4 regions of the Streptomyces sp. NPDC046821 genome follow, and region 1 is predicted to be linked to each of the others. Evidence: riboswitches for the same ligand, from Rfam matches in the RefSeq annotation. Region 1 holds a riboswitch; each other region holds the start of a gene.
The links. Region 1 has a riboswitch for cobalamin ahead of ABZ893_RS29905 (ribonucleoside-diphosphate reductase subunit alpha). Riboswitches for the same ligand answer to the same signal wherever they lie in the genome.

Region 1 (3,200 bases):
GACAGGCTCGACGCCGTAGTGGTCGGGGTGCAGGACACCGCGCGCGGTACGGGTCTTCTCCCACGCGGGGAGCGGTCCGTTGCGCTCGGCCAGGTCGGCGGACGCCTCGTACGCGGCGAGCATGATGCGCTCGGCGATCCGCGTCGACAGGGCGCGGGCCTCGGGGGAGTCGAACGGCAGCTTCAGCTGGAAGAAGACGTCCTGGAGGCCCATCGCGCCCAGGCCCACCGGACGCCACTTGGCGTTGGAGCGGCCGGCCTGCCCGCTCGGGTAGAAGTTGATGTCGACGACGCGGTCGAGGAACGTGACGGCCGTGCGGACGGTCTCGTCGAGGCGCTGCCAGTCGATGTCACCGTCGATCACAAAGGCGCCGAGGTTCACCGAACCCAGGTTGCACACGGCCGTCTCGCCGTCGTCCGTGACCTCCAGGATCTCGGTGCACAGGTTCGACGAGTGGACGACGTTGCCCGGCTCCGCCGTCTGGTTGGCGGTGCGGTTGGCGGCGTCCTTGAAGGTCAGCCAGCCGTTGCCGGTCTGCGCGAGGGTACGCATCATGCGGCCGTACAGGTCCCGCGCGGGGATGGTCTTCCGGGCCTTCCCCTCGGCCTCGGCCTTGCGGTACGCGGCGTCGAACTCGTCGCCCCACAGGTCGACCAGCTCGGGCACGTCGGCCGGCGAGAACAGCGACCACGACTCGTCGGCGTTCACGCGGCGCATGAACTCGTCCGGGATCCAGTGCGCGAGGTTGAGGTTGTGCGTGCGCCGGGCGTCCTCACCGGTGTTGTCCCGCAGCTCCAGGAACTCCTCGATGTCGGAGTGCCAGGTCTCCAGGTAGACGGCCGCGGCGCCCTTGCGCCGGCCGCCCTGGTTCACGGCCGCCACGGACGCGTCGAGGGTCTTGAGGAACGGCACGATGCCGTTGGAGTGCCCGTTCGTGCCCCGGATCAGCGAACCGCGCGAGCGGATACGGGAGTACGAGAGGCCGATGCCGCCCGCGTGCTTCGAGAGGCGGGCCACCTGGTGGTAGCGGTCGTAGATGGAGTCCAGCTCGTCGAGGGGCGAGTCGAGGAGGTAGCAGGACGACATCTGGGGGTGCCGGGTGCCGGAGTTGAAGAGCGTCGGCGACGACGGCAGGTAGTCGAGGCGGCTCATCAGGCCGTACAGGGCGGCCACTTCGTCGAGCGCGCGGACCGACTCGTCCTCGGCGAGACCGCACGCGACGCGGAGCATGAAGTGCTGGGGGGTCTCGACGACCTGGCGGGTGATCGGGTGGCGCAGCAGGTAGCGGCTGTGCAGGGTGCGCAGACCGAAGTAGCCGAAGCGGTCGTCGCCGGCCGGGTCGATCAGGGCGTCGAGCCGCGCGGCGTGGAGCGTCACGAACTCGGCCGTACGGTCCGCGATCAGGCCCTCGCGGTGGCCCACCGCGACCGACTCGGAGAACGACGTGACGCCCTGCGAGGCGGCCTCGGCGGCGACGCTGATCGTCAGGAGCCGGGCGGCGAGCTTCGAGTACGCCGGGTCCTCGGAGATGAGCCCCGCGGCCGCCTCCGTGGCGAGCGAGCGCAGCTCGGCCTCGTCGGCTGCGGCGGACCGGCCGCGCAGCGCGGCGGCGGCGACCCGGCCGGGGTCGGCGTCGGGGAGATCGGCGGTCAGCTCGGTCAGGGTGCGCAGCAGCGCGGTTCCCGGGCTGTCCTCCGACTCGGACTGCGCTGAGGCCGGTTCGGCGGGCGCGATGGTCACGTGGGGCTCTCCCTCGCTCGGCTCTGGGCCTTGGGGGAGGAGGGCACGGGGGCATGGCGGAGCCCGTGTCACCGGCCCACTCCACGAGACCCGGACGTCTGTCACACCCGGGCCGGACGGCTCGGGCGGGGCTGTCGACAGGTCCTCGGACTCACGTATGCGCGCATACGTACACCGTTGCGGGACAGTTCCGGACTTGCACCGGATTCCCCTGCGACGACAGCGAGCACGAGCATACATCTTGTGTTGGCCGTGAAACGCAGCCCCACATCTTGTGTCGACTAGGGTGGCTGCCGAACTGGTGGCCGAGCAGGGGGAGGCGCGGTGCGGGGGCGGGGAACGGGCTGTGCGGCGGTACTGGTGATGCTGCTCGCGGGGTGCGGGAACGGCGGGGACGGGGCGCCCGGCGAGGGCGCGGGGAAGCGGCCTTCCGCGGCCACTGGTGCCGACGGTTCGGTGCCCGGCGCTGACGGCTCAGTGCCCGACGTCGCCGCCTCGGCCCCCGGCGTCGACGGCTCCGCCGACCCCGCAAAGCTCTTCACGGACGCCGAGTTGGGTTCCGCCCTCCTGCCGCCCGAGGCCATCGGCAAGCACGCGAAGGCGAACGAGATCTCCCTCGGCCTCTTCGACCGGCACTTCGGCGGAGGTGACTGGGGCGCGTGCGCGGCCGGCCGGGACGCGCGCGGGGAACTGATCCGCATGACCGGCGCCAGCGCCGAGCGCACCGTCCGCCCCGACCCCGCCGCGACCGGCGACGGCAACCCCTACGTCTTCGAGCGCCTCGTCTCGATGCCGGCCGCGCGGGCCGGCCGGTACCTCGAACTGCGGCGCGCCCTTCACGAGTCGTGCGCCCGCGTCACCGTGGACACCGAGGCCGCTCCGGTCGTTGAACACCACGAGGCCCGTCCCCTCCCCGAGTTGGGCGACGAGGCGTTCCTGGAGACCACACGCACGACGGGCGACGACGAGCACGACGGCACCCCGCACTACGAGGTCGAACTCCGCGTCGGCGGCGTCCTGGTGACGGTCGGAGCGGGCACGGACAGGGCCCTGACGCTCTCCTCCGCCGCCGCGGCGGCCCAGCGGGTCAGGAAGGACCTCTACGGGGGCTCGTGAGCCCTCAGGGCCCCGATACGCAGACGGGCCGCCGGAGGAATCGGGCGGCCCGTCAACGTACTTGGGGGAGTTGGGGAGATCAGTGCCCGCCCGCTCCCGCCGTCGCCTCCGGCAGCGTGTCCATGACGCCCGCGTCGCCCGCGTCCGCCGTGTAGTCGGCCGGCGAGGTCTCGTCGACGCCCTCGGGGGCCTTGAAGGCCTTGAGGAGAACGGTGAGGACGACGGTCACCACGACGTTCAGCACGAACGCGGTGAGGCCGATGTAGCCGATCTCGCCGATGCCCGGGATCTCCTTGGCGCTGCCACCGAAATGCTTCTGCGTCGGCGACGCGACTCCGTACGCG
Region 2 (3,200 bases), on a different contig from region 1:
AGCGCCGTCAGGCACGCGGTCGTCGTCATGACGGTGGCTATGGGACAGAACATCCGGCGACTCTCCCGTTCCGTGAGCCACCGCGGCCGAATGCCGCGGTCCTGCTCCGGACGCTAGAGAGCGCGGGCGGACGCCGCCCGCAGGACTAGGCCGATCGGGGGCCGCCCCCGCCGCCGTTCGCGTTCTTCTTCCCGCCCCCGCTCGCCATCTCGCCCTTCTCGCGGTAAGCGACCCCCGTGGCCGTCACGAGCAGGGCGCTGACGAGAAGAGGCCAGCCGAGCCCGTGGTGCAGCACGAGCAGCGCGCCCACCCCGGCGCCCGCGAGCATCGCCGCCACGGAGACGACCCGCAGCACGGCCCGCGGATTGGTGCCCCCGGCGAGCGAGGAGTCCGCGGCGAGCCCCGTCAGCGTCATGGTCAGGACCGTGGTGGTCATCTCGGGGACCCCGAGCTTGCGGACCGTGGCGTTGCGCAGCCCCATCGCCCACGCGATGACCGCGATGAGCGCGTACATCGCATGGCCGGGCCGGGCGAACGCGATGGCCGACGCCACACCGAGCATGACCGCCTCGATGGCGAAGACCGAGCGGATCCACGTCTCCCGGGAGCGCCCGGCGAACGCCGCCGCCAGCCGCCCCGCGCACACCGCGCCCACGAGGAACGCGCCGAGCGACGTCAGCGACCCCGCCACGGAGAACCCGGGGGCTCCGGCCGCGGCGAAGCCGATGATGACGACGTTGCCCGTCATGTTCGCCGCGAAGACATGGTCGAGGCCCAGATAGCTGATCGCGTCGACGATGCCGCTCACCACCGTGAGCACCGTGAGGGCCGCGGTGACGGCGGCCGGGGGCGCCGCCGGCGCGGACGCCGCTGGGGGAACGCTCGCTTCGCTCACCCGCACGACTTTACGAGTGAGGCCCCCGGCGGTCCATGGGTCAGGAACGCAGGGCCCAGCGTTCCTCGACCTTCGCGAGCCGCCAGTACGCGATGGCCACCGCCCACACGACGACGAAGAGGCCCACGATGACGAACCCGACGTTGTCCAGGTCGAGCCCCGCTATCCAGCTCGTCACCGCGTCCCGCAGGTCGAGCTTGTCGTGCAGGACACCCACCAGCTCGATGGTCCCGATCAGGAACGCGACGGCGATCGACAGGCCGGTGATGGCGAGGTTGTAGAACACCTTGCGTACGGGGTTCGAGAACGCCCACTGGTACGCGAAGTTCATGAACGTACCGTCCAGGGTGTCGAACAGGCTCATGCCGGCGGCGAACAGCAGCGGCAGGCACAGGATCGCGTACCAGGGCAGTCCGGCCGCCGCGCCGCTGCCCGCCATCACCATCAGCGTGACCTCGGTCGCCGTGTCGAAACCGAGCCCGAAGAGGAAGCCGAGCGGGTACATCTGGCCCGGCCGCGTGATGGACCTGGTGAACTTACCGAGGATCCGGTTCATGAACCCCCGTGAATCCAGGTGCTGTTCGAGCTCCTTCTCGTCGTACGAGCCCGCACGCATCGCACGGAACACCCGCACGATCCCCACGAGCGCGACGAGGTTGAGCGCCGCGATGAGGTACAGGAACGACCCGGAGATCGTGGTGCCCATGACGCCGAGCGTCTGATGGGTGGCCGACCCCTCGTTCATGATCCGACCGGCCAGCGCGGTGCCGCCCGCGATGAGCGCGGCCAGCACGACCACGACGCTGGAGTGTCCGAGCGCGAACCAGAAACCCACGGACACCGGGCGTTTGCCGTCGGCCATCAGCTTGCGGGTGGTGTTGTCGATCGCGGCGATGTGGTCGGCGTCGAACGCGTGCCGCATCCCCAAGGTGTACGCGGTGACGCCGAGGCCGATCCCGAACGCCTTGGACCCCACCTCGTAGTGCTCGGGCACGACGAGTAGGAACAGGACGCCGAACGCGACGACATGGAGTGCGGCTATCACCGCGAGGAGTCCGGCGGTACGGACGGTGTCCTCGCGCCGCCATTCGAACGCGCCGCTTCCGGACGCGGGGGACTTCGGAGCCTTTACAGGCAGGGTCATACGATCACGCTCCAGCACCTCGTGGATCACTTCGTGAGATGCCGTGGCCGGTCTCCTGGCTGACGGGTGTCCGCGTCCGCCCCTGCCTTCCCAGTCGCTTGTGGCGGCCAGTGGCATCGCGGGGCGAGGCGTCCCGGGTCTCTCGTTGCCGAGGGGCCCGGGGCCCGATCACAGTGGCGAGGGCCGCTTCGGTCTGAGTCCTTGACGGACTGTCACCGAATTCCCGAACACCACGGCCCGTCCACAGTAGAGGCCGGGCGGCGACGCCTGCAAGGCTGCACAGTTGCGTAGGTGTACGCGGGTATTCAAGATCACACCCGTGGCTGCGAGGATGTGCCCATGCATCTCGTCCCCGCCGAGCGCGCCGGCCGTCGCACGATCGACGGCCACCGGGTCTGCGACGCCATCGCCGCCATCGGTGAGCCCGGACATGTCCGCGCCTGGGCCGACCGGTTCTCGCTCCTCGCCGACGCCCGGCGCCTCGCGCTGCTGCTCGCCCTGTACCGCGCCGGTCCGCTGGCGGTCTCGGATCTCGCCGTGGCCACGGGCATGAACGACCCGGCCGTCTCGCAGGCGCTGCGGCTGCTGCGCGCGGCGGGTGTGGTCGAGGGCGAGAAGGAGGGCAGGGTCGTGCGCTATCGGGTCGTGGACGCGGCGACGGGGGAGTTGTTGAAGCAGTGTGGGGCGGACGGGGCGCACTGACGGCGCGGGCGCTTATGTGAGCGTGCCGGGGGCGCCGATACGTGGCCCCGACACCCGCCCTTGCCCCCGCTCCCGCCCGCCAGTGCTACGTCAGGTCAGCCCTCCTGCCCGGCCTCGGCCGCCCGCCGCACCGCCGCACCGATCTCCGCGTACGTGAGCGCGCGGCCCTCCCAGTGCGAGCCCTCGACGGACTTGCCGGGTTCCAGGTCCTTGTAGACCTCGAAGAAGTGCGTGATCTCCAGACGGTCGAACTCGGAGATGTCGTCGATGTCCCGCACACCGGCGTAGCGCGGGTCGTGCGCGGGCACGCACAGGACCTTCTCGTCCATGCCCTTCTCGTCCCGCATGACGAACATGCCGATCGCGCGGCACTCGACGGTGCAGCCGGGGAACGTCGGATCACCCACCAGCACGAGCGCGTCCAGGGGGTCGCCGTCGTTGCCGAGGGTGCCCTCGATG
Region 3 (3,200 bases), on a different contig from region 1:
GCTCCGGCGGCGTCTCACCGGACGGCGCGTCCTGCGCGACACCGGGGTCGATGACGAGCGCGACGCGCTTCTCGCCGGCCCGCGCCGGGGTGTCCGCGCAGATCGACGCGAACTTCGCCGTCCCGCGCGGCTTCGCCGCACTCTGCGAGTCCTCGCTCACCGAGAACCGGAACCCCTCGACATCACCGTCCGAGGGACGCGCGGTCGACGGCCCCTGGGTCGCGTAGACCCACTTGTCCCCGTCGCGGTCCCAGAAGGACCAGTAGCGGTAACCGGTTGCCTGGGCCTGGCCCGCGCCGGCCAGGAGCGCGAGCAGCGCTCCCAGGGCGAGGGCCAGGACGGGCAGGCGTCGGCGGCTGCTCACAGCTGCTGCTTCTTGCGGCCGCTGAACAGGAAGCCGATGCCGATACCGGCGACGGCCGCGACGGCGACGATGTACCAGACGCTCAGGCCGCCGCTCCTCTTCTCGTCCTTCTTCGCGGCCTGGGCGTCGGCCTTCGTGACCGGCGCGGGACCGGTCGCGTTCAGGGCCTTCACCAGGTCGGTGCCGCCGAAGTCACGCGGGTCGGCGCCGGCCGCGTGGGAGGCGAGGATCAGCTGGGCGTAGGCGGCCGGGCCGCTCTGCTCGGCCCACTTCGCGGAGTTCTTCTCCAGCCAGGTCAGGGCGCCGGCGGCCTCGTCGTGGTGGCCGGCGGCGGCGAGCGCGGTGACCGCGTCGGCCGTGTTGCCGTAGTCCGGCTGGGCCTCGGCGCCCGGCATCGCGGACATGAGGTGGTGGTCCTTGGCCAGCTCGCCGGTCAGGTAGGCGGCGCCGTTCTCGGCCGCCTGAGCGGCGTCCGGCGTACCGGCCTTGCAGGTCGGGGCACCGGCCGACTTCCCGGCGACCGGCGCCAGGCCCTTGCCGAGACCGCCGAGCACACCGGCCGCCGTGGCGTCCGCGTTGGCCGCGAGCTTGCCCTTCTTGTCGGGCTGGTACGCGAACGCGCCGCTGTCCTTGTCGCCCTTGGTGCAGGGGATCGACAGCTTCACGAGCGCGGCCTGCGCGTCCGTGACCTTCTCGCCGGCGGCGGTGAGCGCGCCGATCACGACGGACGTGGAGTTGGCGTCGGCCGCCCCGCCCGGCATGTAGCCCCAGCCGCCGCCCTTGGCCTCGACGGACTTCAGCCACTTCACGGCCTTGCCTATTTCGGCGTCGTGGCCGCCGAGCGCGGCGAGGGCCTGCACGGCGACGGCCGTGCTGTTGGAGTCGAGGGGCGTCTTGGCGTCGCAGGCCTTGCCGGCGTCGGAGCGGAACGCGGCGAAACCGCCGTTCGCGCACTGCTGCCCGGTCAGCCAGTCGACAGCCTTCGACGCGGGCTTCACGCCCATCGTGTCCTGCGCGAGCAGCGCGAGCGACTGCCGCCAGACACCGTCGTACGTCGGGTCGGAGGTGCCGTAGAGGCCGGACGGGACGACGACCTTGGGGGAGGGCGAGGCGCTGTCCGCGACCGCGGCGGGCGCACAGGCGGCGCCGATCACGACGGTCGCGCCGACGAGCGCGGCGGTGCGGCGAATGTTCATGGTGGGGCGGGTGCCTCTCCCTGCGGGGAGCCGGGCGGCACGGCACACACGGGTACCGGGCGGCTCCGGCTCCGTATGCCTCGACGGTGCCGGCCACCGGCGAGCGCCGATGACACGAGCCGGTCACGCACCGCACGAGGCATTCCGGCTCACCACGAGCGTGGTTCACGGTTGCGGGTCAGCGCCGGATTCGCACCGGCTTCCCCCCGCGCGGGCATGAGGACGACCCGCACACTGTACCGGCACGTATTCCGGCCACTCAGGGGTGCCTCAGGGGTGCCCGAAGGGGGCGGGGCAACCTGTGCCCCGCCCCCTTCGGGACGATCTTCCGGAGGACAGCCGAGACGATCCTCCGGACGGAATCCGCTACCGGATGTCCACCGGCCCGTCGTCACCCGACCGCTTCGTACCGTTCCCGCCGCCGTCGACCGGGCTCGACGCCCCGCCCAGGTAGCGCTGGATCTCGCCGCCCGGCTGCCTCGTCTCGCCGTCGGGCGCGCCGAGGTTGCGGCGGACCGAGTCGAGGATGGTCAGGCCCTGGCCGACGAGCCCGGCCGCGATCTCGCCGAGGCCGTCCGCGCCGTTGAGGACGTTGACGTTGGCGCCCGCGAGACCGCTCGCCGCCTCCTTCACGATCTGCGGCAGCTGGTCGATCAGCATCCGGTCGAGCGCGACCCGGTCGTACGACGCCGCCGCCTCGGCCTGGATCTTCATCCGCTCGGCCTCGGCGATCGCCATCACGCGGATCCGCTCGGCGTCGGCCTCGGCGGGCTTCACGACCTCGGCGACCAGCTGCTGCTGGCGCAGCTCGGCCGCGCGCTCGGCCAGTTCGGTCTGCGCCGTGAGCACTTCCTGCTCGGCGTGCGCCTGCGCGAGCGGACCGGCCTGGGCGGCCGCCGCCTGGGCGCGGTCGATCTCGGCCTTGTACTGGGCCTGGACGACGGCGGTCTGCCGGGCGTACTCGGCCTGGTTGCGCTGGGCCTCCTGCTCGGCCTGGGAAGCGGCCTGGGTGGCCTGCGCCTGGGCGATCTGGGCCTGCCGCTGGATCGCGGCCTTGTGCGGGGCCGACATCGCGTCGATGTAGCCGGTCGCGCCGTCGTCGATGGACTGGATCTGGAGCGAGTCCACGATCAGGCCGATCTTCGCCATCTCGGCCTTCGAGGTGTCGAGCACCTCGGCGGCCAGCTTCTGGCGCTCGGTGACGATCTCCTCGACCGTCATCGAGCCGATGATGGAGCGCAGGTGACCGGCGAAGATCCGCCCGGTGAGGACCGACATCTGGTCCTGGTCGGAGAGGAACCGCTGCCCGGCGTTGACGATGCTCTCCACGTCGTTGCCGACCTTGAAGGCGATGACGGCGCGCACGGTCAGGGAGATGCCCTGCCGGGTCACGCACTTCTCGACGACCTCGGCCTCCGACATGGCCAGGGAGAGGAAGCGGGTCTTGCGGAAGACAGGCAGGACGAACTTCCCGTGCCCGGTCACCACCCGGAACGGCGCTCCCCCAAGTCCCCGCCTGCCACCCGAGATCAGCATTGCCTGATCGGGTGAGGGGACGCGATATCCGAACATCCTTCAGTCTCCTTAGCGGGAGCCGCCGATGCCGCCGGAGCCGTGATCGGGCTCGTCCAGTGACGGAT
Region 4 (3,200 bases), on a different contig from region 1:
AGGATCCGGTATCCCAGTTCCCCGCCTGCCGAACGCTCGATCCGCCCTGGTCCGGAGGGTGCCACGACCCCCGCGTACGGCGAGCCGGACAGGCTCCGAAACCGTGGTCTACGGGCGTCCACCACGACGGACGCGTGCGGGCGAACCATGAGGAGTGGGGGTCGCGAGGTCGGCACGCGACGGGTTCCGTGCACGCCCGGGCCGCACTGACACCTAGTCAGAAACGACCTCTGCTGGAACACTCGATCACCGGACGGATGCATGTGGCATCCACTTCGCCACCCCTCGGAGAGGCCCGCGTACCCGCCATCGTTCGCGGGGGAATCGCTGCCCTTGGGGTCAGCTGCCGCCCCGCCCGGGGGCCGCACGAGGAACGTGCCAGTCAGTTCATTCCGATCATTCCGAGCCGGGTGAAACTTGCGCCGATTGGGCTACGGTATCCCGTAGGAGGAGGTTGCAGACGTGCGCGACGGACGACAGGAAGGGCACGTCGTCGGCACGCGGAAGCGGCTGGCGCTCAGCGCGGAGTACACACCACTGCGCGACCAGGTGCGTGAGGTGGTGCGTGAGCGCATCGTCGAGGGGGGCTACCCCCCGGGTATGCGCATCGTGGAACGGGACCTCGCCGAGGAACTCGGGGTCTCCCGGCTGCCGGTGCGCGAGGCGCTGCGCATGTTGGAACGCGAGGGGTTCGTGTCGGTGGTCCCCCGGCGCGGGGTGATCGTCCGCGAGCTGACCCCGCACGACGTGGACCAACTCTTCGACGTACGCGAGGCGTTGGAGGTGCTGGTCGTCCGGCGCGTGACGGAGGGCGCCACCAAGGCGGACCTCCTGAGGCTCCGCCAGGTACTGGCCCGCGCCCGCAAAGCCATCGCGAACGGCAACGTCGCCGGAATCGGCCAGGCCAACGGGGACTTCCACGACGAGCTGATCCGCATCGCCCGCAACGACCTGCTCGCCGACATGCTCGAACCCCTTCAGGGCCGCATCCACTGGCTGCTCCGCCAGCACCACGACCCGGCCGAGCTGGTGGTCGAACACGCGGACCTCTACGAAGCGATCGCCTCCGGCGACCCGGACCGCGCGGCCGCCCGAGCCATGCGCCACGTACAGGTGAACCGGGACATCGCCACCCGCCTCCTCTTCGGAGCCGCGACCGGCCGCACTCCGGCGACGGGCTGAATTCCTGAGCCTGAGCTGCGTGGGGCATCGGTGGGGCGCCGGCCTGCGGGGTGAAGGGTGGGTCTTCGTGAGTCCCGCCCGCCCGGCCCGCCCGTAACTCCCCCTTGCTACGCTTCCCGTGCCTCTCGTGGGGGAAGCCGGTGGGAATCCGGCGCTGTCCCGCAACGGTGTGCGTGGCCCGCTTCGGTCACGCGAGTCCGGTCACCCTCGGCAGGTGTGCGACCCATCGAACGCTCGCCGTGGACTGCGAGCAGGGACCCCCAGAGCCCCCGGGCCCTTCTGGTGCCTGCGCGTTCCGCCGGCGGCACCGACCCGGAGGATGTGCGCCCGTCTTGCCCCGCACCACCACCCCCGCAGACGTCTCACCTGCGCGTATACCCGCCGCCCCGCTGGTCGTCGCGCTCGCGCTCGCGCTGGTCGTCTCGCTCGCCTGCGGGGTCGGACTCGGGGCTACGGGAATGAGCTGGGGGCAGGGGCTGCGGCTCATGTGGGCCGGGCTCAGCGGTGGGAATCTCGGCACAGGCGACTCGGCGGCTTACACCATCGTGTGGGAGATCCGCTTCCCACGGGTCGTGCTCGCGGCCGTGGTGGGCGCGGGGCTCGCCGCGGTCGGGGTCGCGGTGCAGGCGCTGGTGCGGAACGCCCTGGCCGACCCCTTCGTCCTCGGCATCTCCTCGGGCGCCGCCGTCGGCGCCAACGCGGTCATCCTGTTCGGCGCACTCGCCGGTTTCGGCATCTGGGCTCTCTCCTTCTCCGCCTTTCTGTCGGCCCTCGCCGCGACCCTCGTCGTCTACGTCGTGGCTCGCTCCCCGCTCGGTCTCAGCCCGCTGCGGCTCGTCCTGACCGGCACGGCGCTCGCCTACGGGTTCCAGGCCGTCACGACCGTCATGGTCTTCGGCGCCGAACGGGGTGAGGCGGCTCGCGCGGCGATGATGTGGCTGCTCGGCAGCCTCGGCGGGGCGACATGGCCGAAGGTGCCGCTGGCGGCGGTGACGGTTCTGGCCGGCTGGCTGTGGCTCAGGCTGCGGGCGGGTGCGCTCGACGCGCTCTCGATGGGTGACGAGACGGCGGCGATTCTGGGCGTGCCGCCCGACCGGCTGCGGCGTGAGCTGTTCGTCGTGACGGCGGCCGTGACGGGCACGGTCGTCGCCGTGAGCGGGGCGATCGGTTTCGTCGGGCTGATGGTTCCGCATCTCGTACGGATGCTCGTGGGCGCCTCGCACGTACGGGTGCTCGCGGTGGCGCCGCTCGCCGGGGCGGTGCTGCTCGTGTGGGCCGATGTGCTGTCGCGGTTGCTGCTCGCGCCTACGGAGCTGCCCGTAGGTGTGGTCACGGCCGCGCTCGGTGTACCCGCGTTCCTGCTGCTGATGCGGCGCGGCGGCCACGCGCTGACGGGACGCTGAGTTGGGGCGTCCCACCGACAGGTCCGTCACCGATGTTTGTTCCGGAGGAGAGTCGTGCGGCTTGCCGTAGAAGGCGTTTCGGTCGAGGTGGCGGGCGCGCGGCTCGTCGACGAGGTCACTCTCGACGTGCCCGCAGGAGCTTTCGTGGGGCTCGTCGGGCCCAACGGCAGCGGGAAGTCGACGTTGCTGCGCTGCGTCTACCGGGCACGGCGGCCCGACGCCGGAGTGGTCAGGGTCGACAGCGAGGACGTGCACCGCATGGCGCCCCGGGCAGCGGCACGCTTGCTCGCCGCGCTGCCGCAGGAGACAGCGGCCGACTTCGACTTCACCGTCACCGAGGTCGTCGCGATGGGGCGCCGGCCGCACCGCGAGCGCACCGCCGCGCGTGACCGGCAGATCTGCGAACAGGCGCTGGCCCGGGCCGGCGTCGCGCACCTCGCCTCGCGCGGCTTCCTGTCGCTGTCCGGTGGCGAGAAACAGCGGGTGCTCATCGCCCGCGCGCTCGCCCAGGAGCCGCGCGTCCTCGTCCTGGACGAGCCCACCAACCACCTCGACATAGCCCACCAGTTGGACGTGCTGCGCCGGGTACGTGCCGGCGGCCCGACGGTGCTCGCG

Region 2: linked by a shared signal. The riboswitch ahead of ABZ893_RS14265 (HoxN/HupN/NixA family nickel/cobalt transporter) and the one ahead of ABZ893_RS29905 (ribonucleoside-diphosphate reductase subunit alpha) in region 1 are both predicted to bind cobalamin.
Region 3: linked by a shared signal. The riboswitch ahead of ABZ893_RS20040 (prenyltransferase/squalene oxidase repeat-containing protein) and the one ahead of ABZ893_RS29905 (ribonucleoside-diphosphate reductase subunit alpha) in region 1 are both predicted to bind cobalamin.
Region 4: linked by a shared signal. The riboswitch ahead of ABZ893_RS07360 (iron ABC transporter permease) and the one ahead of ABZ893_RS29905 (ribonucleoside-diphosphate reductase subunit alpha) in region 1 are both predicted to bind cobalamin.

The regions. Positions count from the first base shown of each region.
Region 1 covers NZ_JBEYYB010000016.1:34,190-37,389, reverse strand. Annotated here, with positions in the region: gene ABZ893_RS29905 (ribonucleoside-diphosphate reductase subunit alpha) at 1-1,740, opposite strand, end outside; cobalamin riboswitch at 1,859-1,993, opposite strand; gene ABZ893_RS29900 (hypothetical protein) at 2,065-2,856, shown strand; gene mctP (monocarboxylate uptake permease MctP) at 2,936-3,200, opposite strand, start outside.
Region 2 covers NZ_JBEYYB010000006.1:280,921-284,120, reverse strand. Annotated here, with positions in the region: gene ABZ893_RS14275 (hypothetical protein) at 1-29, opposite strand, end outside; gene ABZ893_RS14270 (YoaK family protein) at 146-820, opposite strand; gene ABZ893_RS14265 (HoxN/HupN/NixA family nickel/cobalt transporter) at 936-2,039, opposite strand; cobalamin riboswitch at 2,067-2,289, opposite strand; gene ABZ893_RS14260 (metalloregulator ArsR/SmtB family transcription factor) at 2,379-2,741, shown strand; gene ABZ893_RS14255 (inorganic diphosphatase) at 2,837-3,200, opposite strand, start outside.
Region 3 covers NZ_JBEYYB010000009.1:200,658-203,857, forward strand. Annotated here, with positions in the region: gene ABZ893_RS20035 (SCO2322 family protein) at 1-364, opposite strand, end outside; gene ABZ893_RS20040 (prenyltransferase/squalene oxidase repeat-containing protein) at 361-1,560, opposite strand; cobalamin riboswitch at 1,677-1,796, opposite strand; gene ABZ893_RS20045 (SPFH domain-containing protein) at 1,927-3,132, opposite strand; gene ABZ893_RS20050 (hypothetical protein) at 3,145-3,200, opposite strand, start outside.
Region 4 covers NZ_JBEYYB010000003.1:174,180-177,379, reverse strand. Annotated here, with positions in the region: gene ABZ893_RS07365 (GntR family transcriptional regulator) at 463-1,182, shown strand; cobalamin riboswitch at 1,282-1,410, shown strand; gene ABZ893_RS07360 (iron ABC transporter permease) at 1,557-2,585, shown strand; gene ABZ893_RS07355 (ABC transporter ATP-binding protein) at 2,640-3,200, shown strand, end outside.